Regions from separate parts of the Serratia sp. K1WW1 genome, predicted to be linked through region 3. Evidence: predicted binding sites of a transcription regulator. Region 3 holds the regulator's gene; each other region holds the start of a gene.
The links. The regulator CRP, encoded in region 3, controls carbon source genes, mostly activating them, when cyclic AMP is high. The targets are predictions, from matches to a motif close to ATGTGANNNNNNTCACAT.
Positions count from the first base shown of each region.

Region 1: ACX9GU_RS17910 (CidA/LrgA family protein) is a predicted target of CRP. The motif match lies at 8,895-8,912, and genes of this name have one in related genera.
Region 2: ACX9GU_RS00405 (PTS mannitol transporter subunit IICBA) is a predicted target of CRP. The motif match lies at 4,985-5,002, and genes of this name have one in related genera.

Region 1 is NZ_CM147697.1:3,960,394-3,971,300, forward strand. It holds gene dcd (dCTP deaminase) at 1-280, opposite strand, end outside; gene udk (uridine kinase) at 407-1,048, opposite strand; gene ACX9GU_RS17880 (phosphatase PAP2 family protein) at 1,303-1,944, shown strand; gene apbC (iron-sulfur cluster carrier protein ApbC) at 2,142-3,254, opposite strand; gene metG (methionine--tRNA ligase) at 3,415-5,445, shown strand; gene ACX9GU_RS17895 (endonuclease domain-containing protein) at 5,790-6,155, opposite strand; gene ACX9GU_RS17900 (sugar ABC transporter substrate-binding protein) at 6,384-7,457, shown strand; gene ACX9GU_RS17905 (MFS transporter) at 7,593-8,816, shown strand; gene ACX9GU_RS17910 (CidA/LrgA family protein) at 8,956-9,363, shown strand; gene ACX9GU_RS17915 (CidB/LrgB family autolysis modulator) at 9,360-10,055, shown strand; gene cdd (cytidine deaminase) at 10,193-10,907, shown strand, end outside.
Region 2 is NZ_CM147697.1:82,606-93,512, forward strand. It holds gene ACX9GU_RS00385 (helix-turn-helix transcriptional regulator) at 1-433, shown strand, start outside; gene glyQ (glycine--tRNA ligase subunit alpha) at 726-1,634, shown strand; gene glyS (glycine--tRNA ligase subunit beta) at 1,643-3,712, shown strand; gene ACX9GU_RS00400 (DUF3053 domain-containing protein) at 3,911-4,630, shown strand; gene ACX9GU_RS00405 (PTS mannitol transporter subunit IICBA) at 5,178-7,094, shown strand; gene ACX9GU_RS00410 (mannitol-1-phosphate 5-dehydrogenase) at 7,157-8,305, shown strand; gene ACX9GU_RS00415 (MltR family transcriptional regulator) at 8,470-9,027, shown strand; gene ACX9GU_RS00420 (LysE family translocator) at 9,024-9,632, opposite strand; gene ACX9GU_RS00425 (aminotransferase-like domain-containing protein) at 9,768-10,907, shown strand, end outside.
Region 3 is NZ_CM147697.1:5,552,336-5,563,242, reverse strand. It holds gene argD (bifunctional acetylornithine/succinyldiaminopimelate transaminase) at 1-1,205, shown strand, start outside; gene ACX9GU_RS25330 (YccS/YhfK family putative transporter) at 1,237-3,312, opposite strand; gene crp (cAMP-activated global transcriptional regulator CRP) at 3,369-4,001, opposite strand; gene ACX9GU_RS25320 (OsmC family protein) at 4,383-4,790, shown strand; gene ACX9GU_RS25315 (LysR substrate-binding domain-containing protein) at 4,793-5,701, opposite strand; gene ACX9GU_RS25310 (MFS transporter) at 5,894-7,084, shown strand; gene ACX9GU_RS25305 (amidohydrolase) at 7,090-8,268, shown strand; gene ACX9GU_RS25300 (phosphoribulokinase) at 8,305-9,174, opposite strand; gene ACX9GU_RS25295 (YheU family protein) at 9,326-9,559, opposite strand; gene ACX9GU_RS25290 (hydrolase) at 9,556-10,536, opposite strand; gene ACX9GU_RS25285 (LysE family translocator) at 10,654-10,907, shown strand, end outside.

The DNA.
Region 1 (10,907 bases), 1.6 Mb from region 3:
GCGTCACCGCCAGCGCCAGTTCACCCGGATGGAGGAAGAAAGCTTCGCCTTCCGGCAGCACGATTTCATCGCTCATTACGCGGTCGAGGGCGGCACTCACTTCATCCTTTGGGCCACTGAGATCGATAAAGGCAGCGGTATGGCCACGGAACACGCGGAACTGATTGCCCAGACGGACATCCACTGTGGCCCCGTTAATGCGCTCAATGGGAGGACGCGGTGAAATCACCAGTTTTCCGTTATCCAGCCAGGCTTCGATATCGCGGTCGCACAGTCTCATTATTTTCTCCATTCCATCAAGGCGCATAAACTTATACGAAAATTGCCACACAACGGGCTCAAGGTCTATGTCGGGACTCAAATAGTTCGTTAAAGACCAGCAAAAACAGGCTGCCCTGTTAATGACTTATTCAAAGAATTGGCTGATTTTTGCCTTCAGGATATCTATCGCGATACGGTTTTTACCCCCGCGCGGTACGATAATATCGGCGTATTGCTTTGAAGGCTCAATAAACTGCAGGAACATTGGGCGGACGGTTTTCTGGTACTGCGCCATCACGGAATCCATGGAGCGGCCACGCTCATTCACGTCGCGCTTCATACGGCGCATCAGGCAAATATCCAGCGGGGTATCGACAAAGATCGAGAAGTTCATTTCCTGACGCAGGCGGATATCCGTCAATAACAGGATCCCTTCCAGGATGATGACTTTCTTGGGCTCGAGATGAATAGTCTCTTTCTTACGCGTATGTTCGGTGTAGCTATACAGCGGCAGCTCAATCGCCTGGCCGGATTTCAGCATTTGCAGATGCTGGAACAGCAGGTTGTGATCCATGGCGCTGGGGTGGTCATAGTTGGTTTTGACCCGCTCTTCCATGGTCAGGTGCGTCTGGTCTTTGTAGTAACTGTCTTCCGGGATCACACCGATATGTTGATCGCCAACCTGATCGCGGAGTTCGCGGTATAACGTACTGGCAATAAGGCTTTTTCCGGAGGCTGATGCGCCAGCTATACCAATAATGACGCACTGATGCGACTTGTCAGTCATAAAATTAAAGACCTGATTTCAATGTGGGGAAAGGGGTGTAAAACACGCTAATTATAGGGAGTTAGTGCCTTTGGCGCCAGCGTTTAGACGGTAAGGCGGGAGATAATCCCCACAAACCGGCGTAATTGACATGCCGAGTATCTTTTGCCGGGGGATTTAAGATTTTTTACGCTACTGCAAATCGGCGACTCAGGGTACAATTCACGCCATCATCAAGACCGTCTTCGATCCTATTTCTTAGAGTAAAACCATACATGAACTGGCATTTCCTGACATTCTTTGGTGACAGCATGCTGCTGCTGCCCTGCGCAGCCATCGTCTTTATTATTTTACTCCTGTCCCCCACCAGCAGAAAACCGACCTGGCAATGGATACTGCTGTTTGGCGGCGTGGGTGCCGTAGTTTGCGTATCGAAGCTGGCGTTTATGGGCTGGGGTATCGGCAGCCGCCACTGGGATTTTACCGGGTTCAGCGGCCACTCGGCCCTGTCTGCCAGTATCTGGCCAGTGTTGCTATGGTTGCTCTGTGGGCGTTTCTCGTCGCCGGTCAGGCGCACCGCGGTGATCGTCGGCTATCTGTTGGCCGCCGCGGTAGGATATTCACGTTTGGTGATCCATGCCCATTCTACTTCTGAGGTGATCACCGGCCTGGCGCTCGGCTTTATCGTCAGCAGCACCTTCTTAATGCTGCAACGTGGCACGCTGCCACCACGGCTGTCCTACCGCAAAATCGCGGTTACGCTGGCCCTGCCCCTTGTCCTGATCAATTCAGGTACTGCGGCACCGACCCAGGGGTTACTGGAAAGGATTGCCGTGACTATTGCGCCGGTAGAAAAACCATTTGTCCGGGCTGATTTGCACAAAAAACCACAGGTTTCAGCACCTCAGAGTCGTTAATGACCCCTCACCCTAACCCTCTCCCACAGGGAGAGGGGATAGAACGTGCCACAACGTTAATTCAGCAACTAAACACAATAATGTCGAAAGAATAATCCCTTTCCCCACACGACTCCATACAGCTCCCTCTCCCTGTGGGAGAGGGTTGGGGTGAGGGGCAGACGAGAGCACTAAACTAACAATTTAATGCAGGGCAATCACAGAGCGCGGAAGGAGATCTCGGTAGGGATAGCTTCCCCCTGCCAGTACATCTGAGCCGCAACGCGCCCCGCCAGTTGACGGTACATCTCGGCAAACTCGCTGTCCGGGCGGCTGACCACGGTCGGTTGTCCGCGATCCAGATCTTCACGCAACGAGATATGCAACGGCATCTGCCCTAACAGGCGGCTATGGTATTTCTGCACCAGCTTATCTGCCCCACCGGTACCGAAAATTGGCTCGTGATGACCACAGTTGCTGCACACATGCATGCTCATGTTCTCAACGATGCCCAATACCGGCACATGCACCTTTTCGAACATCACAATGCCTTTAGCGGCATCAAGCAAGGCGATATCCTGTGGTGTCGTCACCACCAGCGCACCGGTCACCGGGATATTCTGCGACAGGGTCAGTTGGATATCCCCTGTCCCCGGCGGCATATCCAGCACCAGATAATCCAGATCCGGCCACAGCGTATCCTGCAACAGTTGCAGCAGCGCCTTGCTGGCCATCGGCCCGCGCCAGACCATGGCGTTGTCGTCGGTCACCAGGTAGCCGATAGAGTTGGTCGCCAAACCGTGCGCCACGATCGGAGCCATATGCTGGCCGTCCGGCGAGGTTGGGCGTTCATGTTCAGTGCCCAGCATGTTGGGGATCGACGGGCCATAAATGTCCGCATCCAGGATCCCCACTTTGGCACCTTCGGCGATCAGTGCCAGCGCCAGGTTGACCGCGGTGCTGGATTTCCCCACCCCGCCTTTGCCTGAGCTGACGGCAATAATGTTACGCACCCCCTTCACCCCGGCCTGGTCGTTGGCGCGTTTCAAGGTGGTGATATCGTGCTTCAGCTTCCATTCGATAGCCTGAACGCCGGTCACGCGTAGCAGTTCGGCGCTTACCGATTCTTTTAGCGCCTCAAATCCACTTTGCCAGGCAAACGGCATGACCAATTCAATATGCAGGACATTGTCCAACATCGTGCAGTGGTGAATAGCTTTCAGTGCGGTCAGGTTGTTTTTTAACGTCGGGTGTTCGAAGGCGGCCAATACTCCGGTCACCAGGGCGCGCAGAACTTCAGGGTTGGTCTGCTCAGGGGATTTGGCGTTCATCCCGGCTCCTTGATTTTGAATGGGTAGCAACCCGATAAGCATATCAGAACTGCAGGGTAACTCGCTCGTATAACCCGAAAGAAACCGCCCTAGCAGCAGAGAGCGCGATCGGGTAACATCAAAGACCCTTTTCACTCATTAAAGAAAGCAACTTTTCATTATGGCTCAAGTCGCGAAAAAATTATTGGTGACGTGCGCGCTACCGTACGCAAATGGTTCCATCCATCTCGGCCACATGCTCGAGCACATCCAGGCAGATATCTGGGTTCGTTACCAACGAATGCGCGGCAACGAAGTTCATTTCATCTGTGCGGATGACGCGCACGGTACGCCAATCATGCTCAAAGCACAGCAGATGGGTATCCCGCCAGAAGAGATGATCGCGGAAATGAGCCGCGAGCACCAACAGGATTTCGCCGGTTTTGGCATCAGCTATGAGAATTATCATTCGACCCATAGCGAAGAAAACCGTGAACTGTCAGGTGTGATCTATGGCCGCTTGAAAGAGAACGGTCATATCAAGCGACGCACCATTTCTCAGCTTTACGATCCCGAGAAAGGCATGTTCCTGCCGGATCGTTTTGTGAAGGGCACCTGCCCGAAATGTAAATCTCCGGATCAATATGGCGATAACTGCGAAGTTTGTGGCGCAACCTACAGCCCAACCGAGCTGATCGACCCTAAATCCGTGGTTTCCGGCGCTACCCCGGAAATGCGTGATTCTGAGCACTATTTCTTCGACCTGCCCGCTTTCAGCGACATGCTGCAGGCCTGGACGCGCTCCGGCGCGCTGCAAGAGCAGGTGGCAAACAAGATGCAGGAATGGTTCGAATCCGGCCTGCAACAGTGGGATATCTCCCGCGATGCGCCGTATTTCGGCTTCGAAATTCCGGATGCCCCAGGCAAGTATTTCTACGTCTGGCTGGATGCGCCAATCGGTTACATGGGCTCGTTCAAGAACCTGTGCGACAAGCGCGGCGATCTGGATTTCGACGAGTTCTGGCGTAAAGACTCCACTACCGAGCTGTATCACTTCATCGGTAAGGATATCGTCTACTTCCACAGCCTGTTCTGGCCGGCAATGTTGGAAGGCAGCGATTTCCGCAAGCCAACCAGCCTGTTTGTGCACGGCTATGTGACGGTGAACGGCGCCAAGATGTCCAAGTCGCGCGGCACCTTCATTAAAGCTGGTACCTACCTCAAGCACCTGGATGCCGATTGCCTGCGTTATTACTACGCCGCCAAGCTCTCTTCACGCATCGACGATATCGACCTGAATCTGGAAGACTTCGTGCAGCGCGTGAATGCGGATATCGTGAACAAAGTGGTCAACCTGGCTTCCCGTAACGCTGGCTTTATCAACAAGCGTTTTGCCGGGCAGCTAGCCGATCACCTGGCCGACCCTGCGCTGTACCAGACCTTTGTTGATGCTGCCACCAGCATTGCGCAGGCCTATGCCAGCCGTGAAACCAGCCGGGCGATCCGCGAAATCATGGCGCTGGCCGATCTGGCCAACCGCTATGTCGATGAGCAGGCTCCTTGGGTAGTCGCGAAAGAAGAAGGCCGAGACGCCGATCTGCAAGCTATCTGTTCGATGGGCATCAACCTGTTCCGCGTGCTGATGACCTACCTGAAGCCGGTACTGCCAGCATTGACCGAACGTGCCGAAGCGTTCCTCAACTGCGAACTGAGCTGGGATGGCATTGAGCAGCCGCTGCTGGGCCATCAGGTGAACACCTTCAAGGCGTTGTTCAACCGTATCGATCTCGACAAAGTGAATGAAATGGTAAATGCATCAAAAGAAGATCTGGCCGCCAGCCAGAAGGTTGTCAGCGGACCGCTGGCGGACGATCCGATCCAGGACACCATCAGCTTTGACGACTTCGCCAAGGTCGATATGCGCATCGCGCTGATCAAGAGCGCCGAGTTTGTTGAAGGTTCCGACAAGCTGCTGAAGCTGCAGTTGGATCTGGGTGGCGAATCACGCCAGATCTTCTCCGGTATTCGCTCTGCCTACCCCGATCCTTCACTGCTGGAAGGGCGTTTGACGATTATGGTGGCCAACCTGGCGCCGCGCAAAATGCGCTTTGGCGTTTCCGAAGGGATGGTGATGGCGGCTGGCCCTGGCGGCAAGGAGATCTTCCTGCTCAGCCCGGACAGCGGCGCACAGCCTGGTATGCAGGTTAAGTAAGCTTCTATAATATCGAGAAAAGTCCCCTCACCCTAACCCTCTCCCACAGGGAGAGGGGACTGATCGAGTTCGTTGATTTCTCTGAGTCATACCCAGCCTTTCTTCTTATTCATTTCTTTCCGATCTAGTAATACCTATCGAGTTCGTTGATTTCTCTAAGTCATACCCAGCCTTTCTTCTTATCCATTTCCTTCCGATCTAGTAATACCTATCGAGTTCGTTGATTTCTCTGAGTCATACCCAGCCTTTCTTCTTATTCATTTCTTTCCGAAGCAGCACGGGCTAACTATTTGCTCCGGGCAGCTCCCTCTCCCTGTGGGAGAGGGTTGGGGTGAGGGGCAATCTCAACGGCCAGAATGAGGGGATATCTTGCGCTGCAAATTCCATAAAATCACCTGTCTCACGCCCTCCCAATTAAGTAAAACCTCATCGTTCCAAAAACGAATCACGGTAAATCCCTGGCGTTCTAGAAAGCTTGTGCGCTGCTGGTCATAAGCCACCTGTGCCGTATGCTGACCACCATCCAGCTCAACAATCAGCTTCGCCTGCCAACACGCGAAATCAGCAAAGAAAGGCCCAACCGGAAATTGCCGTCGAAACTTAAACCCCGCCAAGCGGCGATCGCGCAGCTGCAGCCACAAAGCTTGTTCTGCCTCTGTCATATCAGATCTTAAACGGCGCGCCTTAATCAGCGTGATTGCACTCTTCATCAGCCAAGATTAGCGCCACCAGCACCGTCGATCTCCCGGTTCCTGCCAAAACTGCGTACCCCATCCAAACCAATCGTTATATCACCTGAGAAAAATTCATAAGCCGGTGGATTCCCAATTGCCGGGTATCTGGTTATGATGCTGCATCGCATAAAATAGACGTCCAGACGTAAAGATATCTACATATCCAATTTTACCGGGAACTCTTCACCTGCTTCGGAGCCAATAATGAAAACGATAAAGACCTCACTGCTCGCCCTCAGCCTGCTGACCAGCCTGCCCCTGCTGGCTGCTGAAGCCACGCTTGCCCCCGTTCCTGACGCTATTGCCCAGCATCAAGGGCAGATCCGCGTGGCTGTGATCCGTAACCTGGGTTCCGATGACAACACCACCCAGTTTTTGGCCGGAGCAATCCAGGAGGGGCGCAAGCTCGGTTTCAAGGTCGATACCTTCCTGAGCAACGGCGATGACGCGCGTTTTCAGGACTTCGTTAACCAGGCCATCAGCCAGAAGTATGACGGCATCATTCTTTCTCAAGGCCGCGCGCCCTATTCCACCGATCTGGTTAAGCGCATCGCCGCGGCAGGTATCGCGGTGTCGGCCTTTGATACCGACGTTAGCGGCGAGATCCCCGGCGTCACCGTTTCCCAACAGGATGATGCCTCGCTGGCCAATGAATCCTTCGGCCAACTGATTAAAGACTTCGACGGCAAGGCCAACATTATCAAGCTGTGGGTTGCTGGCTTCCCGCCAATGGAGCGCCGCCAGGCCGCTTACCAGCAATTGCTCAAGCAAAACCCGGGCATTCATGAGTTGGAATCAATAGGGGCAGTTTCATCCGACGTTCAGGGCGATACCGCCAATAAAGTGGGGGCGGTGCTGGCCAAATACCCGAAAGGTAAAATTGATGCCATCTGGGGCACCTGGGATGCCTTCAGCCAGGGAGCCTATAAGGCGCTGCAAGAAAATGGCCGCACCGAGATCAAGCTCTACAGCATCGATATCTCCAACCAGGATCTGCAACTGATGCGCGAAGCCGGTAGCCCGTGGAAGGTCAGCGTCGCGGTAGATACCAAGCTGATCGGAGCCGTCAACCTGCGCCTGATTGCCAACAAGCTAGCAGGCGAGCCAACGCCTGCCACCTATCAGTTTAAGGCCGCCGCCATCCCGCAGGCATTGCTGGTCAGCCAGACCGGTCCAATCAACGTAGCTTCGCTGGGTAAAATTATTACAGGCTGGGGCAGCAGTGAAGACTTCATCCAACCCTGGTTTGCCACCCTGCAGGCCAAATCCGGTAAATAATGCTGTTTTACCGAGGGGCTACAGACGTAGCCTCTTTTTTTTAAACAATTTTTCCGTTCGCCCCTTCTCAGCACCACAAAATAAGCTACTGTAGTTGCATTGACGTAATAACTGTATGCATCAACAGGTTTGGTTATGAAGGGATTCCCCCCACTGATTAAGATATTGCTGGCAAGTTCGCTGGTGCTGACCATAGGCCGTGGTGTCACGCTGCCCTTTATCACCATTTACCTGACCGAGCACTTCCACCTGCTGCCGAAAAGCGTGGGTATTATCTTGGGCGTCAGCCTGACTATCGGCATCATCAGCAGCTTTTATGGCGGCTATCTGGTCGATCGCTTTAATAAAAATCCGTTGATCCTGCTGGCCATCCTGCTATTTTCGCTGAGCTTTTTTGCTATCCCATGGGTCTCGCACCCCGCTGGCGTTATCCTGGTGCTGGCCATCCTACATACCGCTTATGCGGTGCTCAGCATCGCCATCAAGGCCTGCTTTGCCAGTTGGCTGCCGGTAAATCAGCGTATCAAGGCCTTCTCGATCAACTATACGCTAGTGAACGTCGGCTGGGCCGTCGGCTCATCATTGGGCGTGATGGTAGCCGGTTACAGCCCACTGCTGCCGTTCTACCTGTCCGGCGGGTTGGCGTTACTGACTGTGATAACCCTGAGCTTCCGCCTGCGCAGCTATCCATCGCCACCGATAGAAGACACCGGCAACACTCCACCGTCGGTTCTCAACTTCCGCCAGACGTTGAATGTGCTGCGCGGCGATCGGCGGCTGATTTATTTCACCCTTGGCAGCACATTAGGCGCGGTGGTATTTGGCCAATTTACCGGTTATCTGTCGCAGTATCTGATCATCGTTAGCGATGCCGAATTTGCTTACAAAGTGATTGGCGTGGTGATGATCGTCAACGCCTGCATCGTGATCGCCCTGCAGTATCTGCTGAGCCGCGGTATGCGCCAGGACAACATGCTGCGCTGGCTGATGCTGGGCACGCTGTTCTTCGTCCTGGGGCTGATCGGCTTTATGCTGGCAGGCCTTTCGATATGGCTATGGGTGCTGGCCATGGCGATTTTCACCCTGGGGGAAATCATCGTCATTCCGGTTGAATATATGTTTATCGACTTTATCGCCCCACAGCACCTGAAAGGCAGCTATTACGGCGTGCAGAGCCTAAGCAATCTGGGGGGAGCCATCAACCCGGTGATGTGCGGTTTCCTGCTGAGCTATGCGCCACCGCCAGTAATGTTCCTGGTGTTGATCGCCGCCGCGTTGTTCAGCCTACTGTTCTTCTTCCTCGGCCATCGGTTGGCGGAACAGCAAAAGCCGCTTGCCAGCCTAAGCAGCGCGGAATAGCCTGGCCCGCTACACTTAAGGCGGGCCACAATCTTGCCAAAATGGCATGATAGGCATAGCGAGAATTCATGATGCGTTTTGTGGCGTAGCTCACAGTTTAATTGTATGATGAATACGTCAACATCAACGAGAATGCACTATGGGCAACCTATTTAACCTGTGTTGGAAATATGTCAGGGCGATCGTGCTGATCTACCTCAGCCTGTTCGCCGGTAACGCCATTGCGGCGCTGCTGCCGATCGCCATCCCCGGCAGTATTATCGGGATGTTGATCCTGTTTGCCCTGCTCTCCTCACAAATTTTACCGGCCAAATGGGTCAAGCCTGGCTGCCATCTGTTTATCCGTTATATGGTGCTGCTGTTCGTGCCAATCGGCGTCGGCATCATGAAGTATTACGACCAGATAGTTGACGATCTGGCTCCGCTGATCGTGTCTTGCCTGATCAGTACGCTGCTGGTGTTTGTGGTGGTTGGCTATACTTCACATTACTTCCATCGCGAGCGTCCCATCCTCGGTAAAGCAAAAAATGCGGAGGATGAGCAATGATGCAAAATATCTGGTGGTCTTTACCGCTGACCCTGGTGGTGTTTTACGCGGCACGCAAGCTGGCACAAAAGCTCCACATGCCATTGCTGAACCCATTATTGGTCTCGATGGCGGTGATTATCCCGCTGCTGTTGCTGACCGGCATTCCTTATGAACGCTATTTTCAAGGCAGCAAAATCCTCAACGATCTGCTGCAACCGGCGGTGGTCGCCCTTGCTTTTCCGCTATACGAGCAGATCCATCAGATCCGCGCGCGTTGGAAATCCATCATCACCGTCTGCTTTATTGGCAGCATGACCGCAATGATCAGCGGCGGTGCCATTGCCCTGCTGATGGGGGCCAAACCTGAAATTGCCGCCTCGATCTTGCCAAAGTCGGTGACGACCCCAATAGCCATGGCGGTAGCCGAGTCGATTGGCGGCATCCCGGCCATCAGCGCGGTGTGCGTGATTTTTGTCGGTATTCTGGGGGCGGTTTTCGGCCATTCTCTGCTTAGTCTGTTGCGGATCAACACCAATTCATCGCGCGGTTTGGCGATGGGGACCGCTTCGCATGCGTTGGGTACAGCACGCTGCGTAGAAATGGATTACCAACAGGGCGCATTCAGTTCGTTGGCTCTGGTTATCTGCGGGATTATCACTTCGCTGACCGCGCCGTTCGTGTTCCCGATACTACTGCGGCTGTTTGGTTAACGGCTAAAAACCTGCGACACGTCTCGCATTTATAAGTTTCATTGCAGTTGTTTCATTAAAAAATAGATATTAGTCACACTTTATTGTGGGCCGGTTGCCTAGAATGTTAACCCGTTAACTTGTAGAGAGACTTCCTTATGCATTCTCGCTTTCACTCCGCCTACAGCGAATTGCCTGCGGCCTTGCAATCCGCCCTGCTGCCCTATTTAGATGCACCTGATTTCGCAGCCATGTTCAAGGCCGAGCAGATTGCGGCGATCAAGCAACAGTGCGGGTTGGATGACGATGCTCTGGCCTTTGCTCTGCTGCCATTGGCGGCGGCCTGCTCGTTAACGCCGATTTCGCATTTCCACGTTGGGGCGGTGGCGCGTGGCGTCAGCGGCAACTGGTATTTTGGTGGCAACATGGAATTCCGTGGTGCGCCTATGCAACAAACCGTGCACGCGGAACAGTGCGCTGTCACGCATGCCTGGCTGCGCGGCGAAGCCAAACTGGTTGCGGTCACCGTCAACTACTCGCCTTGCGGCCACTGCCGCCAATTTATGAATGAGCTTAACAGCGGTACCGAGTTGGAGATCCACTTGCCTGCACGGGCAACCGCCACGCTGGGTGATTACCTGCCTTACTCCTTCGGCCCGAAAGATCTGCAAATCAGCGAGTTGCTGATGGATCCGGTCGATCACGGTTTCCAACTGACGCTGGATGATGAACTGGCGAAAGCGGCCCTGGATGCCGCCAACCGCAGCCATGCCCCTTACAGCACCGCCCATAGCGGCGTAGCGCTGGAAGCCGAAGACGGCAAGGTTTACGCTGGCCGCTATGCAGAAAACGCCGCGTTCAACCCTAGCCTGC
Region 2 (10,907 bases), 510 kb from region 3:
CATCATCAATGGCTATACGTTTGTGTTGCACGATCATAACAATAATCTGGTGGTGCTGTCTCTTTTTATGGATGACTCCTGTGACGAAAATATAGAAGAGATTATCAAAGAGAACCAACATAAACTGCAAATGCTGTTGATCACCGTACATGATAAATTGACCGCACTCTATCACGAGCTGAATAACACCAGTGATGATGACCAAATCAACCAAAAAGAGCTGTTCTCCAAGCGTGAAAATGAGGTGATTTACTGGGCAAGCATGGGAAAGTCCTATCAGGAAATCGCGCTGATTTTGGGGATCAAGCTCACTACCGTAAAATATCATATCGGCAACGTGGTCAAAAAATTAGGCGTTACCAATGCCAAACATGCCATCAGGCTTGGTGTCGAACTGAAGCTCATCAGGCCGGTGCTTTCCGAGCGGGAATGAGAGTGGCCAGGAGCTCAACGTTGCCTTCCGGCTTGAACGTGTCGATGATCATCGGCGGGGGGGGTAGCGGTATTAAACACCACTGCTTGTGCCGACCCTAAATTGAGGCTTATCGCCTGGCTAAACTCCGTTCAGGCAACAGCTATCGACCCAATCCCTTCCTAACTGGCCGCGAAGCGTGCTTTTTTCACGAAGATTGACACTTGCTGCGGGATTCTGGCTGTATATCTTACGGTCAACGGGTATACTGACCCATTCTGTTAAATCCACTTGTATCGCGTGCGAAATCAACATGCAAAAGTTTGATACCAAGACCTTTCAGGGTCTGATCCTGACACTACAGGACTATTGGGCGCGCCAGGGCTGCACCATCGTGCAACCGCTGGACATGGAAGTTGGCGCGGGGACATCCCACCCGATGACCTGCCTGCGTGCACTGGGCCCGGAGCCAATGGCCACCGCCTATGTGCAACCGTCTCGTCGCCCAACCGACGGCCGTTACGGGGAAAACCCGAACCGCCTGCAGCACTACTACCAATTCCAGGTGGTGATTAAGCCATCGCCAGAAAACATTCAGGAACTCTACCTGGGTTCCTTGAAGGAACTGGGTCTGGATCCGACCATCCACGATATCCGCTTTGTGGAAGACAACTGGGAAAACCCGACGCTCGGTGCCTGGGGTCTGGGTTGGGAAGTGTGGTTAAACGGCATGGAAGTCACGCAGTTTACCTATTTCCAGCAGGTTGGCGGTATGGAGTGCAAACCGGTCACCGGTGAGATCACCTACGGTCTGGAACGCCTGGCGATGTACATCCAGGGCGTGGACAGCGTCTACGATCTGGTGTGGAGCAACGGTCCATTGGGCGTTACCACCTACGGCGACGTGTTCCATCAGAACGAAGTGGAGCAGTCCACCTATAACTTCGAATACGCCGATGTTGATTTCCTGTTCTCCTGCTTCGAGCAGTATGAGAAGGAAGCACAAACGCTGCTGGCATTGGAGAAACCGCTGCCACTGCCGGCTTATGAACGTATCCTCAAGGCTGCTCATACCTTCAACCTGTTGGATGCACGCAAGGCGATCTCGGTAACCGAGCGTCAGCGCTATATTCTGCGTATTCGCACGCTGACCAAAGCCGTTGCCGAGGCCTACTACGCTTCCCGCGAAGCGTTGGGCTTCCCAATGTGTAACAAGAAGTAGAGGCAGCTATGACACAACAGACTTTCCTGGTGGAAATCGGCACGGAAGAGCTGCCGCCGAAGGCTCTTCGCTCACTGGCAGAAGCCTTTGCCGCCAACTTTACTGCTGAACTGGACAACGCTGGCCTGGAACATGGCGAAGTGAAGTGGTTTGCCGCTCCGCGCCGCCTGGCGTTGAAAGTGGCGGATCTGAGTGCTGCGCAGGCCGATCGTGAAGTTGAAAAACGCGGCCCAGCCATTGCCCAGGCGTTCGATGCCAGCGGCCACCCGAGCAAAGCGGCCGAAGGTTGGGCGCGTGGCTGCGGTATTACCGTCGATCAGGCCGAACGCCTGGTGACCGATAAAGGCGAATGGCTGCTGTATCGCGCCCATGTGCCAGGCCAATCTGCCCAGCAACTGCTGGCCGGTATGGTGAGCACTGCGCTGTCCAAGCTGCCAATCCCGAAACTGATGCGCTGGGGCGATAAAGAAACCCAGTTCGTCCGCCCTGTGCATACCGTGACCATGTTGCTGGGTGCAGAACTGATCCCAGGCACCGTGCTGGGTATCGACTCTGCCCGCACTATTCGCGGCCACCGCTTTATGGGTGAAGCCGAATTCACCATCGATAATGCCGATCAATACCCGCAGATCCTGTTGGAGCGCGGCAAAGTGGTGGCGGATTATCAAACCCGTAAATCCTTGATCAAGCGTGATGCCGAGTTGGCTGCACAGCAGATTGGCGGTAAAGCCGATCTGAGCGAGAGCCTGCTGGAAGAGGTCACCTCGTTGGTCGAATGGCCAGTGGTGCTGACCGCCAAGTTCGAAGAGAAATTCCTGGCGGTGCCAGCGGAAGCGTTGGTGTACACCATGAAGGGCGATCAGAAGTATTTCCCGGTGTATGACGCCGCGGGCAAACTGCTGCCGAACTTTATCTTCGTCGCCAATATTGAATCGAAAGATCCGCAGCAAATCATCTCCGGTAATGAGAAGGTCGTGCGCCCACGTCTTGCGGATGCCGAATTCTTCTTCAATACCGACCGTAAGCAACGCCTGGAAGACAACCTGCCGCGTCTGGAAACCGTGCTGTTCCAACAGCAACTGGGCACCCTGCGTGCCAAGACCGACCGTATTCAGGCCATGGCGGGCTGGATCGCCAGCCAGATCGGGGCCGACGTCAACCACGCTACGCGTGCGGGGCTGCTGTCGAAGTGCGATCTGATGACCAACATGGTGTTCGAATTCACCGACACCCAAGGCGTCATGGGCATGCACTATGCGCGCCACGACGGTGAAGCCGAAGACGTGGCGGTAGCGTTGAACGAACAGTACCAACCACGCTTTGCCGGTGATGAGCTGCCGCAATCGTTGGTGGCCTGCTCGTTGGCGATTGCCGACAAGATGGACACCCTGGCCGGGATCTTCGGCATCGGGCAACATCCAAAAGGCGATAAAGACCCGTTCGCACTGCGCCGTGCTGCGCTGGGCGTGCTGCGTATTATCGTTGAGAAAAACCTGCCGCTGGATCTGCAGATCCTGACCGAAGAGGCTGTACGTCTGTATGGCGACAAGCTGACCAACGCCAAGGTCGTAGATGAGGTTGTCGACTTTATGCTGGGCCGTTTCCGCGCCTGGTATCAGGAAGAAGGTCACGCGGTGGATACCATCCAGGCCGTGTTGGCTCGTCGCCCAACCAAGCCAGCAGACTTCGATGCGCGGGTAAAAGCGGTGACGCATTTCCGTACGCTGGACGCAGCCGCGGCATTGGCGGCTGCCAACAAGCGCGTTTCCAATATCCTGGCCAAATCCAGCGATACGCTGCTGGACCAGGTCCACGCATCGGTATTGAAAGAACCGGCCGAGCTGAAGTTGGCAACCCACTTGGTGGTGCTGCGCGATAAGCTGCAACCGTTCTTCGCCGAAGGCCGCTACCAGGAAGCGCTGGTTGAACTGGCCGCACTGCGTGAAACCGTAGATGCGTTCTTCGACAGCGTGATGGTGATGGCAGAAGATGAAGCGGTGCGGGTGAACCGCCTGACGTTGCTGAGCAAGCTGCGTGAACTGTTCCTGCAGGTCGCGGATATCTCCGTACTGCAATAATGGTGTAAAGCCCAAGAAAAAGCGCCTGCGGGCGCTTTTTCTTCTCTGATGGCGGCCGCGCAACGGTGAGTTATTCTGCGAGCCTCGCACAATCACATTTCGTATCGCTGGCAGTTGATCTATTCTTGTAGACGCACGGAGGGCGGCAGACGGCATGGAATCCGATAAAAGACACGTTTATAACAGGAGTTATGTCACATGGCTGTAGGGATCCAGAGCAGAAGTTTCGCGCGTTGGCTGGCACCGGTGTTGGCATTGTTGGTGGTTATGCAACTGACCGCCTGCGGCGATAAAGAGCCGGAGCAGCGCAAGGCATTCGTTGATTACTTACAGAATACGGTCATGCGCAGTGGCGTACATATCCCGACGTTGAGCGAAGATCAGAAACAGAAATTCGGTGCTTATACCAGCGATTACGCCATTCTGGTGGGCTTTTCCCAGCAGTTGACCAAGTCGGTGGACGCCAGCCTGACCCCGGCGCTGGAGCAGGTTAATCAGATCCGTACCGCGCAGGACTACATGAGCAAGCGCGATAGCCTGCAACAGTCGATCGGTGCGTTAAACCTGCTGGGCCAGCAGATCCAGACTGCCAAGGCGCAGGCGGATACCGCTCATGCGGCGTTGAAACAGCCGGATGATCTGAAAGCGGTGTATAACCAGGCGTATGACAAGATTGTTACCGCACCGGCCAATGCGCTGATGCCAGCGATCCCAACCACCGCCGGTTTTGTCCAAGACCTGGTACAGGTAGGGGATTTCCTGCAGGCCCAGGGCAATCAGGTCAGCTTCAACAACGGTGGCGTACAGTTCCGCACCCAGCAGCAGGCGACGCAGTACAACACCATGATGTCCAATCTGGTGGCCAAGCAGCAGGACTTGCTGAACGCACAGAAAACCGTGCTGGCAGTAATGCAGTAACCTTCGTTCTAAACAATGTATGTGGGCCAGCATTTGGTACCACATACATTATTCCGCTTTTTTCCAACTCCTTGGCCCTCCTTCCCCCACGTATTTTCTGTACTACACTTCAGTTATTCATCACATTTCTTAATGTAGTTTTCTTTCATCCACGCCATGGTTATTTCCCGACGGTGTGGATGCTCACAGGGAAGATGTCAGTTCAGGCCACGGCCCGGTGGTCGGATGTAAAATAAATTGTGATTCTTGTCACATTTCAAAAACAAACATCAAGGTTTAAAGTGTGATTAAAGTCACGTTTTAGGTGCTTTTAGCCGGTATATCTTCTCGTTGTATTTTTTTTACACCGGATAAGTGTGATGTGTATCACTAAATACACTGGGGTATAGGGGCAATGTTAGTGATGGTGATCACAAAAATTCCGTGAGGTTCGCGTAGTAAAAGGAGCGTGGTAGAGTCCGTTTCGCAAACAGCATCAACAGGGCTAGAACGTTACAACAATTATCGCGCGCTCTTATTGTCAGCGCGTAACAATAGGGGTGTGTTTATGTTTTCACCAGACATCAAGGTTAAAGTGCAAAACTTTGGCCGTTTCCTGAGTAACATGGTGATGCCCAACATTGGCGCATTCATCGCCTGGGGTATCATCACTGCGCTATTCATTCCTACCGGCTGGCTGCCAAACGAGACGTTAGCCAAGCTGGTTGGGCCAATGATCACCTACCTGCTGCCACTGCTGATCGGTTATACCGGCGGTAAACTGGTGGGCGGCGAGCGTGGCGGCGTAGTCGGTGCCATCACCACCATGGGCGTGATCGTCGGTGCAGATATGCCGATGTTCCTCGGCTCCATGATTGTTGGGCCGCTGGGTGGCTGGGCGATCAAGCATTTTGACCGTTGGGTTGACGGCAAGATCAAGAGCGGCTTCGAGATGTTGGTCAACAACTTCTCCGCTGGCATCATCGGTATGCTGTTGGCAATCCTGGCCTTTATGGGTATCGGGCCATTGGTCGAAGCACTGTCCAAAGTGCTGGCGGCTGGCGTGCATATCATGGTGGTCAACAACCTGCTGCCATTGACCTCGATCTTCGTTGAACCGGCGAAAATCCTGTTCCTGAACAACGCCATCAACCACGGCATCTTCTCACCGCTGGGTATCCAGCAGGCGACGGAAACCGGTAAATCAATCTTCTTCCTGATCGAAGCCAACCCAGGCCCAGGTTTGGGCGTGCTGATGGCCTATATGTTCTTCGGCCGTGGCAGTGCCAAGCAGTCTGCTGGCGGTGCGGCGATCATCCACTTCCTGGGTGGTATCCACGAAATCTACTTCCCCTACGTGCTGATGAATCCACGTCTGATCCTGGCGGTTATTCTGGGCGGTATGACCGGCGTATTCACCCTGACCCTGCTGAACGGCGGCCTGGTATCTCCTGCTTCCCCTGGTTCTATCCTGGCGGTGCTGGCGATGACGCCAAAAGGCGCCTACTTCGCCAACCTGGCGGCGGTATTTGCGGCGTTCCTGGTCTCCTTCGTGGTCTCATCTTTCCTGCTGAAAACCTCAAAAGTGAAAGAGGAAGACGATCTGGAAGAGGCGACCCGCCGTATCCAGGACATGAAAGCCCAGTCTAAAGGCGGTGCCGCGGTAAACGCAGCGGTAGACGGCGATCTGAGCACCGTGCGTAAAATCATCGTGGCTTGCGATGCGGGTATGGGTTCCAGCGCCATGGGGGCTGGGGTGCTACGCAAGAAAGTGGCGGACGCGGGGCTGAAGAATATCTCCGTAACCAATAGCGCGATCAACAGCCTGCCGGAAGATGTGGATCTGGTGATCACTCACCGCGATCTGACCGAGCGTGCGATGCGCCATGCGCCGCAGGCCCAGCACATCTCGCTGACCAACTTCCTGGACAGCCATCTGTACAGTGATTTGACCGCCCGCCTGGTGGCCGCTAACAAGACCAGCGAAACCGAGCAGAAGGTTATCTCTACCCTGGATGACAGCTTTGAAGCTAGCGAACAGAACCTGTTCAAACTGGGTGAAAGCAACGTGTTCCTCGGCTTGCAGGCCATTGATAAAGAGCAGGCGATTCGTTTTGCCGGTGAGCAACTGGTGAAGGGCGGCTACGTCGAGCCAGAATATGTTCCGGCCATGTTGGAACGTGAAAAGTTGACCTCTACCTATCTGGGCGAATCCATTGCCGTGCCGCATGGCACCATCGAAGCCAAAGACCGTGTGCTGCGCACCGGCGTGGTGTTCTGCCAGTATCCACAGGGCGTACGTTTCGGTGACGAAGAGGATGAGGTGGCGCGCCTGGTTATCGGTATCGCAGCACGTAACAACGAGCATATCCAGGTGATCACCAGCCTGACCAATGCGTTGGATGATGAAACCGTCATCGAGCGGCTGGCGCATACCACCAGCGTCCAGGAAGTATTGGATTTGCTGGGCGGTAAAAAGGCCTGATAACAGAATTATTTTAAAGGGTGCAGCTTGCTGCACCTTTCTACATTAAGAAAGGGTGGAATATGAAAGCATTACACTTCGGAGCCGGCAATATTGGCCGTGGCTTTATTGGCAAACTGCTTGCCGACGCGCACGCCGAACTGACTTTTGCTGACGTTAACCAGACGGTGCTGGACGCGTTGAACCAACGCAAAAGCTACCAGGTACATGTGGTGGGTGAGCAGGCGCGCGTTGAAGAGGTGAATAACGTCAGTGCCGTTAACAGCGGTAGCGAAGAGGCGGTGGCCCTGATTGCCCAGGCTGATATCGTCACGACCGCCGTTGGTCCGCAGATCCTCGCCAGAATTGCCGGGACTATCGCCAAAGGCCTGATCCTGCGCCATCAGCAAGGCAATACTCAACCGCTGAATATCATCGCCTGTGAAAACATGGTGCGTGGTACCAGCCAACTTAAGCAACATGTGTTCGACGCACTGCCACAGGATGAGCAAGCCTGGGTTGAGCAGCATATCGGCTTTGTCGATTCTGCCGTAGACCGTATCGTGCCGCCAGCCGAGGCGGGCAGCAACGATCCGCTGGAAGTGACGGTGGAAACCTTCAGCGAATGGATCGTCGATCAGACCCAATTCAAGGGGCAACCGCCAGCCATCGCCGGCATGGAACTGACCGACAACCTGATGGCGTTTGTTGAGCGTAAGCTGTTTACCCTCAATACCGGCCATGCGATCACCGCTTACCTGGGCCAGCGCGCCAAGCTGTTGACCATTCGTGATGCGATCCTCGATCCGGTCATCCGTCAGGTGGTCAAAGGGGCGATGGCAGAGAGCGGTGCGGTGCTGATCAAGCGCTACGGTTTTGACGCCGACAAGCATGCCGCCTATATCAACAAAATCCTGTCCCGCTTCGAAAACCCGTACCTGCACGATGACGTAGAGCGCGTGGGTCGTCAGCCGCTGCGCAAACTGAGCGCGGGCGATCGCCTGATCAAGCCGCTGATGGGCACGTTGGAATACGGCTTGCCGCACGCCAACCTGATCAAGGGAATTGCCGCCGCCATGAGCTACCGCAGCGAGCAGGACCCACAGGCACAAGAACTGGTAGACTTGCTGACAAAATTGGGTCCAAAAGCCGCGCTGGCGCAAATTTCCGGTTTACCGGCCGACAGCAAGGTTGTGGAAGAGGCGGTTGCTGTGTATAACGCCTTGCAGTAAACGCTGTGATATCAAACCAGTGTAAGCAACCCCATTCCCTTTCCCCACGGATAAGGGGTAGGGTGAGGGGGCAAGGCGTCTTTGCTCCCCATTCTGGCTCACTCCCTGCGGTTAACGGGGAGCGCCTGAGTGACCACACCGCCCACGCGATTCGAAAAGCGAAGATGATCGAGACACAGGCATTCGAAAACAAGGTTCTGGAAAAGCTGAACGCTGGCAAGACGGTGCGCAGTTTTCTGATCGCAGCGGTCGAGCTGCTGGCAGAAGCGCTTAACGTCCTGGTGGTGCAGGTTTTTCGTAAAGATGACTATGCGGTGAAATATGCCGTCGAACCTCTGTTGTCCGGTGCCGGGCCGCTTGGTGAACTTTCGGTTCGTCTGAAGCTGATGTACGGGCTGGGGGTGATTTCCCGCCACGAATACGAAGATGCCGAACTGCTGATGGCGATGCGTGAAGAGCTGAACCACGACGGTTCGGAATATCGCTTTATTGATGATGAGATACTCGGCCCCTTCGGCGAGCTCCATTGCGTCAGCGCTTTGCCGCCGGTCCCCACTTTTCTACAGCCCGGCGAGGCGGATGAATCGCTGATCGCCATGCAACACCAGCGTTACCAGCAGATGGTGCGTTCCACCATGGTGCTGTCGATTACCGAGCTGTTGGCGGAAATCGGCGCCAAGCAACCCTCCCGGCTCTCCCCGCTCGGTGCTCAAAAGCCTTAAGCCATCAGCGTCCGCCACTCGTCAAACAGCAGCCATAACGCGGTTGCTGCCATTAAGCCCGCCATCACGCCGTTAAATAACCGCAGTTTCCAGGTCACACGCAGAGCGTGGCGCAGCCGATCGCCCATCAACGCCCAAATCAAGATGCAGGGGATATTCACCGCGGTGAAGCCTGCGATGGTTAACAGCGTCTGATGCAGCGTCGCCCCCTCATGAGGTGTGAACAGGATCGCCACGTTGATGGCCATCAGCCAGGCTTTCGGATTCACCGCCTGGAACAAGGCTCCGCCGATAAAGTGCATTGGCCGCGCCTGCTGTTTAGCATCCGGTGATGCCGCCTTATACAGTTTCCACGATAGCCACAGCAGGTACGCACAACCCATCACCGCCAGCGGAAAGCGGATGGCATCGGCCCAGTTCAGGATCAGCGCCAGTAATAGCGTGGTGAGGGCTAACTGTGTTGCGCAGCCCAGGCTGATACCAAACACCATCGGCAGGGTACGCCGCAGGCCGAAATTGACGCCGGACGAGGCCAGCAGCAGGTTATTGGGGCCAGGAGTAATCGACATCACGGTCACGTAACTGATAAAAGCAGAGTCCAGCATAAGTTTTCCATACATGATTGGGAGTGATCACCAGCATAAGGGCTGTGTGGCGATGGTGACAGAACCAGAAATCAGCTATTGTCATGGTTACAGTTTCGCTAATTTTAAACTGTACCCATTGCCTGGAGAGAAATTGTGACCCTGCTTGATGAGATCCCCGAAACCCGCTACCTGCAACTGGCGGAGACATTGGCGGCCGCTATCCACCGTGGCACTTTACCGCCCGGTAGCCGCCTGCCTTCGGTGCGCCGTTGCGCGCAGAGCCACAGCGTCAGCATCAATACCGTGGTGGCAGCCTATCGCCAGTTGGAAGACCGGGGTCTGATAGAGGCGCGGCCACAGTCTGGGTTTTACGTGCGGGCGACCTTGCCTGCGTTGAAAACGGCGTCGGCACCCAGTAATCGGGTAGAACAACCGGCGGATGATGTGCTGGCCCTGATCGATACGGTTTTCGCCGCCCAACAGAACCCGGCCTTCACCAATTTGTCGCTCGCCTGTCCGCAAACCGTGGATTTTTATCCCGGTGGCAAGCTAGGGCGGATGTTGTCATCACAGTTACGCCGCCAGCCTAATCTGATTGGCCAATACGCCTTGCCGCCGGGCAGCCTGCGGTTGCGCCAGCAGATCGCCCGGCGTTCGATGACGTTGGGCATGTTGCTGGAGCCGAGTGACATCACGTTGACGCATGGTTGTATGGAAGCCTTGCAGCTGGCGCTCAGGGTGACCACCAAGCCGGGCGACTGCGTGGGGTTGGAGTCGCCGACCTATTTTTACCTGTTACCGCTGCTTGCCAGCCTGGGGCTGAAAGCGTTGGAAATCCCCACCGACCCGCAGCATGGCCTGTCGCTGGATGCGCTGGAATTGCTGCTGCAGGAGAAACGGCTAAATGCGGTCATCGCCATGCCGACGATACAGAATCCACTGGGTTGCACTATGCCGCTGGCGTCGAAAAAACGGCTGGCACGCTTGATGAACGATCATCAAGTGCCACTGATCGAAGATGGGCTGTATGCCGAGCTGCAATTTGGCAGCGCGCTCAGTCCAGCGGTGAAGGCGTTCGATAGCGACGGCTGGGTGCTGTTTTGCTCCAGCTTCACTAAAACGCTGGCACCGGACTTCCGCATCGGCTGGGTGGTCGGCGGGCGTTTTAGTGAGGCGCTGCGCAAGCTGAAGGCGGTATCTTCGATGTCGGAGTCGCATTTGCTGTCAGAGACGCTGGCCATGTTCCTGGAGGCGGGGGGGTACGATCATCATCTGCGCAATTTGCGCAAACGC
Region 3 (10,907 bases):
CCGCAGTTACCCGCAGCACCTTTGATCAGGTTATCCTGCCTGTTTATGCACCCGCCCAGTTTGTGCCGGTGAAGGGCAAGGGGAGCCGCGTATGGGATCAGCAGGGGAAAGAGTATATCGACTTCTCTGGTGGCATCGCGGTGACTGCGTTGGGGCACTGCCATCCGGCACTGGTTGAGGCTTTAAAGCAGCAGGGCGAAACCCTGTGGCATACCAGCAACGTGTTCACCAATGAGCCCGCGCTGCGCCTGGCCAGTAAATTGATCGCTGCCACCTTCGCCGACCGGGTGTTTTTCGCCAACTCGGGTGCGGAGGCTAACGAAGCGGCTTTCAAGCTCGCTCGTCATTACGCCATCACCCGTCATAACCCGTATAAAACCAAGATTATCGCGTTTAATAACGCTTTCCATGGCCGTACGCTGTTCACCGTTTCCGTGGGCGGGCAGCCAAAATATTCCGACGGCTTTGGGCCGAAACCGGCCGATATCGTGCATGTACCTTTCAACGATCTGGCCGCGGTGAAAGCGGTGATGGACGATCACACCTGTGCGGTAGTGATGGAGCCTATTCAGGGTGAAGGGGGCATTACCGCTGCCGATCCTGTCTTCCTCAAGGGCGTACGTGAACTTTGCGACCAACATCAGGCGCTGCTGGTGTTTGATGAAGTGCAAAGCGGTATGGGCCGTAGCGGCAAGCTGTTTACCTATATGCATTACGGCATTACGCCAGACATCCTCACCACCGCTAAAGCGCTGGGCGGCGGTTTCCCGGTGAGTGCGATGCTGACTACCGAAGAGATTGCCTCGGTGATGCAGGTTGGCACTCACGGCACCACCTACGGCGGCAACCCACTGGCCTGTGCAGTGGCAGAGGCAGCGTTGGATGTGATCAACACGCCAGAGGTGCTAAGCGGGATTGAGCAGCGTCGCGGGTTGTTTGTTCAGGCTTTGCAGGAGATCGGTAAAAAATACGATGTGTTCAGCGATATTCGTGGCATGGGGCTGTTGATCGGTGCGGAACTGAAGGCGGGCTATCACGGCAAAGCGCGTGATTTCCTCACTGCCGCCGCTGTACGTGGCTTGATGATCCTCAATGCCGGGCCAAACGTGATCCGTTTTGCCCCTTCGTTGGTGGTTGAGCTGAAAGATATCGACGAAGGCATGGCGCTGTTCGAATTGGCCGTACAGGATGTGATTAACGGCTAATCAAGTCTGCGGGGCTGCGGTCCCGCTAACTTCAGCTTTCCCGCAGTTTGCGCTTCAGCCAGATCCCATGATGTGGGCGCTGGCGCCACGCCAGTGACGAGATGGTATGCATCACGGTCAGGTGAGAAAGGATCCGCCGCAGATGGCGTTCCATCTCGGTGACCGGCATGTCCGGGTGCAGGTCTGGCGGCTGCATGATGCTGTTGCTGGTACTCGGGCCGTCATATTCCAACCGCTGCTGGCAGCTCTGCAAGGCGATCTCACAGGTTTGCAGATACTCCTGCGCCAGCTTTGGCGTCAGCATATAGTGCTCGCGCGCCAGAATGGTCATCGCATTCAGGTGTTCAACGATAAACTGGTTATGGGTGATCCACAGCCGCATATCAGCCAGATAATTCGATTCAAACCCCGGTTCCTGCATCGCCTGATTGAGTGAGGTAAACAGGGCGTTATGTGCCTGATTGACCTGCATGCGCGTGTAGGCCAGCTCGCTGGGGTCGGGTTCCTGTTCTTCCAGCAAGAGTCGCAGTGCCGTCTGATCGTGCTCCAGAGCCTGATGGGCGTTTTTACGCAGCAGGCCACTCTGCCACTGCGGCCATAGCCAGATCGTGCCGCCAAACACCAGTACGCAGCCGATAAGGGTATCGATCAGGCGGGGAACCAGGAAATGGGTACCGTTCAGCGCCAGGAGCTGCAAGGTGTAGACGGCGGTCACGGTGAAGCCCATCACCGCCAGCCCGTAGTTTTTCCGCAGGATCAGATAGGCCGCCAGGGTGATGGCCAACATGATACTCAGCGTCACGCTTTCCGGCATTTGTAGTTGCAACAGTCCAGCGGCAATCACCAGCCCGGCCAACGTGCCGAGGGCACGGTGCTGGATCCTCACCCGCGTGGCGTTATAGCCGTTTTGACTGACCAGCATGATGGTCAGCAAGATCCAATAGGGTTTTGGCAGGTTGAACAGCATACCCAGGCTGCTGCCTGCCGCCAGAATGACCCCCAGCCTGGCGGCGTTGCGCAGGGCGTTGGATTTAAACGACAGATAGCTCACCACCGCAGGCCAGAAAGGCAGGCGTGACTGATTGGCCATCAGATTGCGGCGGTAAAGTGGGTGCTGAGTGCGTAGCAGGCGCGCGATGCGGCTGAAGTGGTAATAGCAGAACTGCCCAACCGGGTTATCGGCATGCTGTGAGGCCACTTTTTCCAGCGCCGCCAGCTCATTCTTCATGCTGAAACGCGCAGAGTGCCGATGATAGAGAATATCGTCGGCCACAACGCGCAGGCGCGTGGCGATCACCTGGGCGTTGCGGCGGATAATCGCTTCGGCCTGGCTTTGCTCCACCAGCTTTTGCACTTCTTCCGGCAGATGCAGGCTGACGGTGATGTGCTCTTGCAAATCGAGCGCCACCTGAAACGTACGTCGCAGGCGCTTTTGCTCCAGGTTATTGGCATGGGGCAGGAAATTAAGCTGTTGGTATAGCAGACTGATCAGGTCCATCACTTTCTGCTGGCGTTGCAACAGCGGCGGCAGGGCAGTTTCAGGATCGGTGTGCTGCGTCAGTAATGAGTATTTGGCTTCAAAATAGTCGGCCAGCTGCATATACAGCTGGCTTAGAGATTCGCGCATCGGCTGCTCTTTCCACAGCTTGAACCAGGCCCAGGTAAACAGCCCGTACCAGGCGGTGCCGACGATATACAGCAAAGGGGCATGCCAGATTGGCACGGTGCCTACCATGCTGAGGGAAAAGATGGCGGCGACCAATGCGGCTGGTAGCAGGCGTGCGTGCAGCGGGCTGATCTCACCGCTTACGCCGAGCAACAGCGCCATTGCCAGCATCAGCAAGGGTAACGGCAGATCCCACAGCAAGGCTTGTTGCAGCAGAAGGCTACTGAGTGCGAACAGGGAGCCGCCCACGACCAGGCGTTTGAAAAAGCGTTTGTGTGGCGTATCCAGCCCGGCAATGTTGCAGCAGGCGGGCACCAACGAGAACAGCATGCCGAGTTGCAGGTTGCCAATCAGCAAACCAAACGCCACCGGCAGGCACAACACCAGCGTTTGCCGCAGTGCGTAGTTGACTTCCGGGTGGTAGATCAGGCGGCGCCACATGGTTGGCTATTCAGCAGGTAAAGAAACGGCGCATTGCTGCACCGTTTCTCTGGGGATTAACGCGTACCGTACACGACAATGGTTTTGCCGTGCGCGGAGATCAGGTTTTGATCTTCGAGCATTTTCAAAATACGACCGACGGTTTCACGTGAGCAACCGACGATTTGGCCAATTTCCTGGCGGGTGATTTTGATCTGCATGCCGTCTGGGTGAGTCATGGCATCAGGCTGTTTTGCCAGGTTCAGCAAGGTCTGTGCAATGCGGCCGGTAACGTCAAGGAAGGCGAGGTTACCCACTTTCTCTGAGGTGACTTGCAGGCGGTTAGCCATCTGTGCGGACAGGCGCATCAGGATATCCGGGTTAACCTGGATCAACTGGCGGAATTTCTTGTAGGAAATTTCAGCCACTTCACAGGCGGTTTTGGCCCGTACCCAGGCGCTACGCTCCTGGCCTTCTTCAAATAATCCTAGCTCGCCGATGAAATCCCCCTGGTTAAGGTAGGACAGGATCATCTCTTTGCCTTCTTCATCTTTAATCAGCACCGCGACGGAGCCTTTGACGATGTAGTAAAGCGTTTCGGCCTTTTCACCTTGGTGAATAAGCGTACTCTTCGATGGATATTTGTGGATATGGCAATGAGACAGGAACCATTCGAGAGTCGGGTCTGTTTGCGGTTTGCCGAGAACCATTCGCTGTTATCCTCTGTTGTTATCGCTGCCTTGTATCACAGGGGTCAGAGTTCCCTGTAAAACGTGCTTATAGCCCGGTGTTTTAATTGTGGCTATCAACAGGTTTTGAGGCGTGTTATAGAAATACGCTTGTGCTCTAGCATATTAACTTGCAGGGAGAGCTGCAAGCTACATTCTGTTAACAAACCAATATAGGGGCCTTTCCTTGGACATATCCCTGAAATCGGTGACCTGGAAAGAGTTATTGCGGCTCTGTTTGTAGCACAGAGTGAGGCGGGTGTCTTGTGTTGTCTCGCTTCAGCATGATTAGCGTCAGGTTACGTTGCCAGAATGTATGCGAAAGCGTACCCTGTTTTTAAGAAATTAACCGGAGTGTGTAACATGCAGGCAAGAGTTAAGTGGGTAGAAGGGCTGACATTCCTGGGTGAGTCTGCGTCTGGTCACCAGGTTCTGATGGATGGCAACGCAGGCGATAAAGCGCCAAGCCCGATGGAAATGGTGTTGATGTCCGTCGGCGGCTGTAGCGCCATCGATGTGGTGTCGATCCTGCAAAAAGGGCGTAACGATGTGCGTGACTGTGAGGTAAAACTGACCTCCGAGCGTCGTGAAGAAGCACCGCGTCTGTTTACCCATATCAATCTGCATTTTATCGTCACCGGCAAAGGGCTGACCGATAAGATTGTCGAGCGTGCGGTGGATCTTTCTGCCGAGAAATACTGCTCCGTCTCCTTGATGCTGGGTAAAGCCGCCAGCATTACCCACAGCTTCGAAATCCGCGAAGTGGCCTGATCCTACCAAGGGTAGCGCAGGCAGTGTGCACGCAATAAATCAAGAAATCGCCGTGCCGTCACGGTTAGCGGCGATTTCTGTGAATACAGCACGCAATATTGCGCTTGTGGCAAGGTGTCGATAGGCAATGCCACCAGCCGATGCTGCAAATGGAACGGTGCACTCATCGCCCGCGCCACGATAGTCAGATAATCCGCCTCCAGCACCATATTCAAGCCACAGGTCACCGAGTCCGAGCGAATGGGCGAACGGCTCAATTGCTGATAGAAGGTGCCTAATACCGCACGCAACTGCTGGTAATAACCCATATCGGTTTCCGGTAATAACCACTTGGCCTCACGCAGTTCGTCCAGCGAGGTGGCCTGCGCCAGTGGGTGCCCCTGGCGTGCGATAATGCAAAAAGAGGCGTTGAACAGCGGTTCACGCACCAGATCCTCCAGAGGAAGTTCCGGGCTGACGGTACCCACGGCAAAATCCAGGCGGCCTTCGCGCAATGCTGGCAGTAGCGTAGAAAGCTGCGCTTCACGGATTAGGAGATTGGCCTGCGGAAACGGCTGTTTAAAGGCTTCGACCAGTTCCGGTAATACCGTCAGGGCGAGTAGCGAAGAGCAGCCAATGGCGACGTTACCTTGCGAATGCTGATTCAACTGCTGGATCTCGTCGGCGGCGCGCTGCAATTCCTCCAGGATCAACTGCATTCGCAGGGCGAAGGCGCGGCCGGTTTCGGTCAGCGTCATTCCCTGACTGCTGCGATTGATCAACTGGGTTTCCAGGATCTGTTCCAGTTCACGGATGGTGCGGCTCACCGCCGGTTGAGATTGCTCCAGCGCGCGTGCCGCCCCGCGAATACTGCCGCTGCGGATCACCTGCTGGAAGACTTTCAACTGCTGTAACTTCGGTAAATAGCGCATTCCCCACCCTATCAATAAAAAGCATCACCCCTTACAAAATTGTATCTTATGCCGCTCGGCAAAAGGCGATAATTTCAGCGCGTTGATGTAAGTGACTGTTATTAAAACTATAAAGTGACCTGGATCACATTATTAAACTACGCCCGCCACGCTGGTGGGCAGCCTGGGTGATAACTTAAAGGAATATCGGCGATGAAAAATCGTTCGCTAATGATTTTTTTGCTGTTTGTGGGCTATGTCGTGGTGTACATCGATAAAACCGTGATGGGTTTTGCGCTGCTACCTATCGAACGCGAGTTCAATCTACAGCCGGAACAACTGGGCTACGTTACCGGGATGTTTTTCCTGGCGTATTCCCTGTTCCAGATACCGGCGGGCTGGCTCAATGACCGCTTTGGCTTTAAGAAAGTGCTGTGCAGCTCGTTACTGCTGCTGGGGGGATTCGCCCTGTGCTTTGGCATTCTGGGGTTCGGCCTGGGCCTGCTGGTGACGTTCCGCTTCCTGTCCGGCATTGGCCACTCCGGCTATCCGTGTTCCTGCGCCAAGGCGGTGGTGGCGAATTTCCCACTGGAACAGCGCACCTTCGCGCAGTCCATTCTGCTGTCCTCCGCCGGGTTGGCGATGACCGTCGGGCCGCTGGTCGCGGTCTATTGCCTGGATCACATCGGCTGGCGTGGGTCGTTCTCTGCGCTTGGCCTGTTGGCATTCTTGATTGCCGCCTGCATCTTGTGGCTGGTGCCCAATCCGCCACAGGTGGCGCCCGCCAAAGCTGGGGCAGCCGCAGCCAACTATAAGGCTCTGCTGAAAAACCCAATCGTGCTGCTGCTGTTTGTGGCGATTTTCTGTATCAACATCCCGTCGTACGGCCTGATGGCCTGGCTGCCGAAATTCCTGGTACAGCAGCGCGGAATGCCGCTTGACGTCTCCAGCATGGTGGTGGCAGCCGGCGGTCTGGGGATCTGGATCTCCTCACTCGGCACCGGCTGGCTGGTCGGGCGCTACCTGCAAGGGCATGAGCCGTGGGTGATCTTCTTCAGTTCCCTGCTCAGCGCCTTGTGCATCTGGCTGGTGTTTACCAGCGAATCGGCTCTGACGGCCAGCCTGTTCTTGTTCCTGGGTTATATCTTCCTGATGGCCTCGTTCGTCACGGTGTTTACCTTGCCTATGAAGCGCTTGCCTACGGAAGTGATGGGGGCAGCGATGGGGCTGATTAACACCGGCGGCACCTTGGGTGGCTTTGTGGCCCCTATCGCCATGGGATATCTGATCACCATCAGCCACAACTACATGACGACGTTTATCTTTTTGGCACTGGCTATGGTGGTTTCCGGGCTGGTGATCCTGCCATTGGCGGGCAAAGCACGCCAACCGGCACTGAATTAAGGAGTATGCACATGAACATTGAACAACTGATTGACGGTGTGGAACAACAGGTATTGCAGTGGCGGCGTCATATCCATGCGAATCCGGAGTTGTCGTTTCAAGAGGCGCAGACGGCAGATTACATAGCCGGACAACTGGCTAGCCTTGGTCCGTTGAAGATCACCCGTCCTACGCCGAATAGCGTGGTTGCCGAATTGCAGGGCGCAGCGCCGGGGCCGTGCTATGCATTGCGTGCCGATATTGACGCCTTGCCGATCCAGGAGGAAAGCGACGAACCTTTCTGCTCGACCCGGCCAGGGGTGATGCATGCCTGCGGTCATGATGCCCACAGCGCGATGTTACTGGGCGCGGCCAGCGTGCTGTGCCAGTTGCAGGCGCAGCTGCAAGGCTCGGTGCGTTTTATCTTCCAGCATGCCGAAGAAGTGCCACCGGGCGGAGCCCAACAGCTGGTAGACCTGGGGGTTCTGGATGGCGTGAAGATGATCTTCGGCCTGCATGTCATGCCCAACTTCCCGACCGGTGAGGTGGGGATGAAGCAGGGCGTGTTCAGTGGCTCCAGCGATAACTTCGACATTGTGTTGCAGGGTAAGGGGGGGCATGGCTCGATGCCGCATCTGTGTATCGATCCGGTGCCGATTGGTGCGGAAATCGTTAGCGCTTTGCAGCAGATCGTGGCACGTAAGCTTGATCCGTTAAATGCCCCGGTGTTGACGGTGGCAACCTTCCAGGCAGGTGACAGCTATAACGTCATTCCAGACAGCGCCCGGTTGGCAGGAACGCTACGCACTCATAATCAGGAAGTCCGTGATCGGGTGCCGCTGTTGGTTGAGCAAACTGTCGCTGGGATCAGCCAGGCGCACGGTGCCAGCTACAAGGTTGACTGGACGCGTGGCTATACCATCGGCAATAACCACCCTGATGCCTGCGCCATTGCGCGCGAGGTGGTGGCCGAAGCCGTAGGGCCACAGGCGTTGCGGGAATTGACCAGCGCGATGTTTGGCAGCGAGGATTTCTCCTCCTATCAGGAGAAAGTGCCGGGGTGCTTCCTGTTTATCGGCAGCGGTAACGAGGCGATCGGTGCCACCTACGGCGTACATAATCCCCGTTTTAAACTGGATGAGGCGGCGATGCAGATCGGAGTGAAACTGCACGTCGGTTTTATCCGCCACCTGTTGATGCGCTAACGACGGCGGGCGCGGAAATTAGCCGCGCCCGATAACTTATTCGATCTTCTTGCCTTCCATCAGCCGCTGCACCAGCGGTGCCATGATCAGCTCCATTGCCAGCCCCATTTTGCCACCCGGCACCACCAGCGTATTGATATGCGAGATAAACGATCCTTGCAGCATCGCCAGCAGGTAAGGGAAGTCGATCTGATCCAGACCGCGGAAGTGGATCACCACCAGGCTTTCGTCCAGAGAAGGGATCGCCTTGGCGGCAAACGGGTTGGAGGTATCCACCGTCGGGACGCGCTGGAAGTTGATATGGGTGCGCGAGAACTGTGGCGTGATGTAGCTGATGTAATCCTCCATCGAGCGGACTACCGAGTCCATCACCGCCTCACGGGAATGGCCACGCTCGCCGGTATCGCGGATCAGCTTCTGGATCCACTCCAGGTTGACGATCGGCACCACGCCGACCAGCAGATCGACATGTTTGGCTACGTCGATCTGATCGGCCACTACGCCGCCGTGCAGCCCTTCGTAGAACAGGACATCCGTGGGGGCGGGCAGTGGCTCCCAAGGCGTGAAGGTGCCAGGAACCTGATTGTAAGGCACCGCCTCGTCGTAGGTATGCAGATATTTACGTGAGCGGCCGGTGCCGTTCTTGCCGTATTCGATAAAGCTCTGCTCCAGCAGGCCAAAGTCGTTGGCTTCCGGGCCGAAGTAGCTGATATGGCGGCCCATATCGCGGGCTTTACGGATTGCCGCATCCATTTCCGGCCGGGTGTAACGGTGGAAGCTGTCGCCTTCCAGCTGGGCAGCGCGCAGGTTTAGCTGCTGAAAAATCTTGCGAAACGCCAGGCTGGTGGTGGTGGTGCCGGCTCCGCTGGAACCGGTCACCGCGATAACGGGATGTTTGGCAGACATGATCGAGGGTCACTCCGTATTAAATGCGCAGGCTCAGAATGAGATTTTTAGTATGGCTGATACCCTTTCGCCCAAGGCGAAATTGTGCGCGTTGGTTTGCAATACTGCATTGTTACCTGATTTTTTCCCTCAGTCATAGCGCGCAATAAGACTAAATTTCCTCCTGCCCGGCGCGGATCTGCCCGCGAGGCATGATGTTGACGGTTTCATGTAGCTCTGACCACACCAGCACCACTTCGCCACTTTTCAACTGGCGGCGCACGTCGTCGACCTTCTGTTCCAGCGAACGTTCGTGCTCGCCGTAGTCGGTTCCTTCGCGTAATACAAAGGATTCGATCAGGCTGTTGAGAGTCTCTTGTTCAATTTCTTGCCAGGGAATAATCACTTGGTGGGTTCCAAAAAAGGAGAAAGCCAGGCTGGGATACGTTGCTCCAGCCACATTTGCGGTTTTTTCAAGGTGCCGCCGACAAAGCCGACGTGGCCACCGCACTCCGTCAGCTGATATTCGATATTAGGCGGCAGGCTGGCGAGGTCGGGGATCACCGCATCGGTCATAAACGGATCGTCTTTAGCGTGAATGATCAGCAGCGGCGTGGTTATCTGCGGCAATAGCGGCAGGGCGCTGCAACGGCGATAGTAATCGACCGCGTCGCTGAAGCCGTGAATGCGCGAGGTGATCACATCATCAAACTCGCGAATGCGCCGCAGCTTGTTCAGTTGCGACAGATCCAACGGCAAGGTGCCTGGGTAGTGCAGCAGCTTGCGGGTGGCATTTTGCTTGAGTTGGCCCAGCAGGTAGCGCTGATAAACGCGTGAGAATCCCTGTTCCATGCGGAGCGAGCAAGGTTCCAGCATCAGCGGGGCGGAAACGACCACTGCCGCCTGTAGCAGGCTGTCATTGCCCTGTTGGGCCAGATAATAGGCCAGCATATTGCCGCCAAGGGAAATCCCGACCGCCGCCGTTGGCACTTCGCCAAAGCTGTCACGCAACCAGCGCAGGAAGAAGCGGGCATCTTCCGTTTCACCGGAATGGTAGATGCGTTGCTTACGGTTGGGCACGCCGCTGCAACCACGGAAATGCATCACCACGCCCAACCAGCCTTGCTCGCGCCAGGCATTGAGCAGCCCATGTGCGTAAGGGCTGTAGAAATTACCCTCTAACCCATGGAACAGCACCACGCGAGGTTTCTCGCGCGCCAGTTGCGGATCTTCACTCCAGGCCAGATCGACGAAATCGCCGTCCGGCAGCTCCAGCCGTTGCCAATGGGGTTGCAGCTGTATGCGGCGGCGCACCAGCCGTGGCAGCAGGGTTTGCAGGTGTGGATTACTGGCCCCGGTCAGGGGGCGAAAGGATTCATACATAATGAATAAAATTCTTGTTGGTGGCTATTGTGTGATCCGAACCGCACTGTTAGCTTCAAACACATGTATTAGCAATCATACTGCAAAAAAGTCATTTGGGTGAGGAGCACCCGCTTCATGGAACTGAGTTTATTTCTTTCGATGCTAGGCTTCCTGTGGGTGGCCGCGATCACCCCTGGCCCCAACAATATGTTGCTCACCACCTCAGGGGCCAATTTCGGCTTTATGCGTTCATTATGGCTGATGATCGGCATCATGTTGGGCATGCAAAGTATCCTGGTGTTGGTAGCATTTGGCGTTGGTGGGTTGATCCTGATTTATCCTTCCTTGCACCTGATCCTGAAAATCCTCGGTAGCCTTTATCTGTTGTG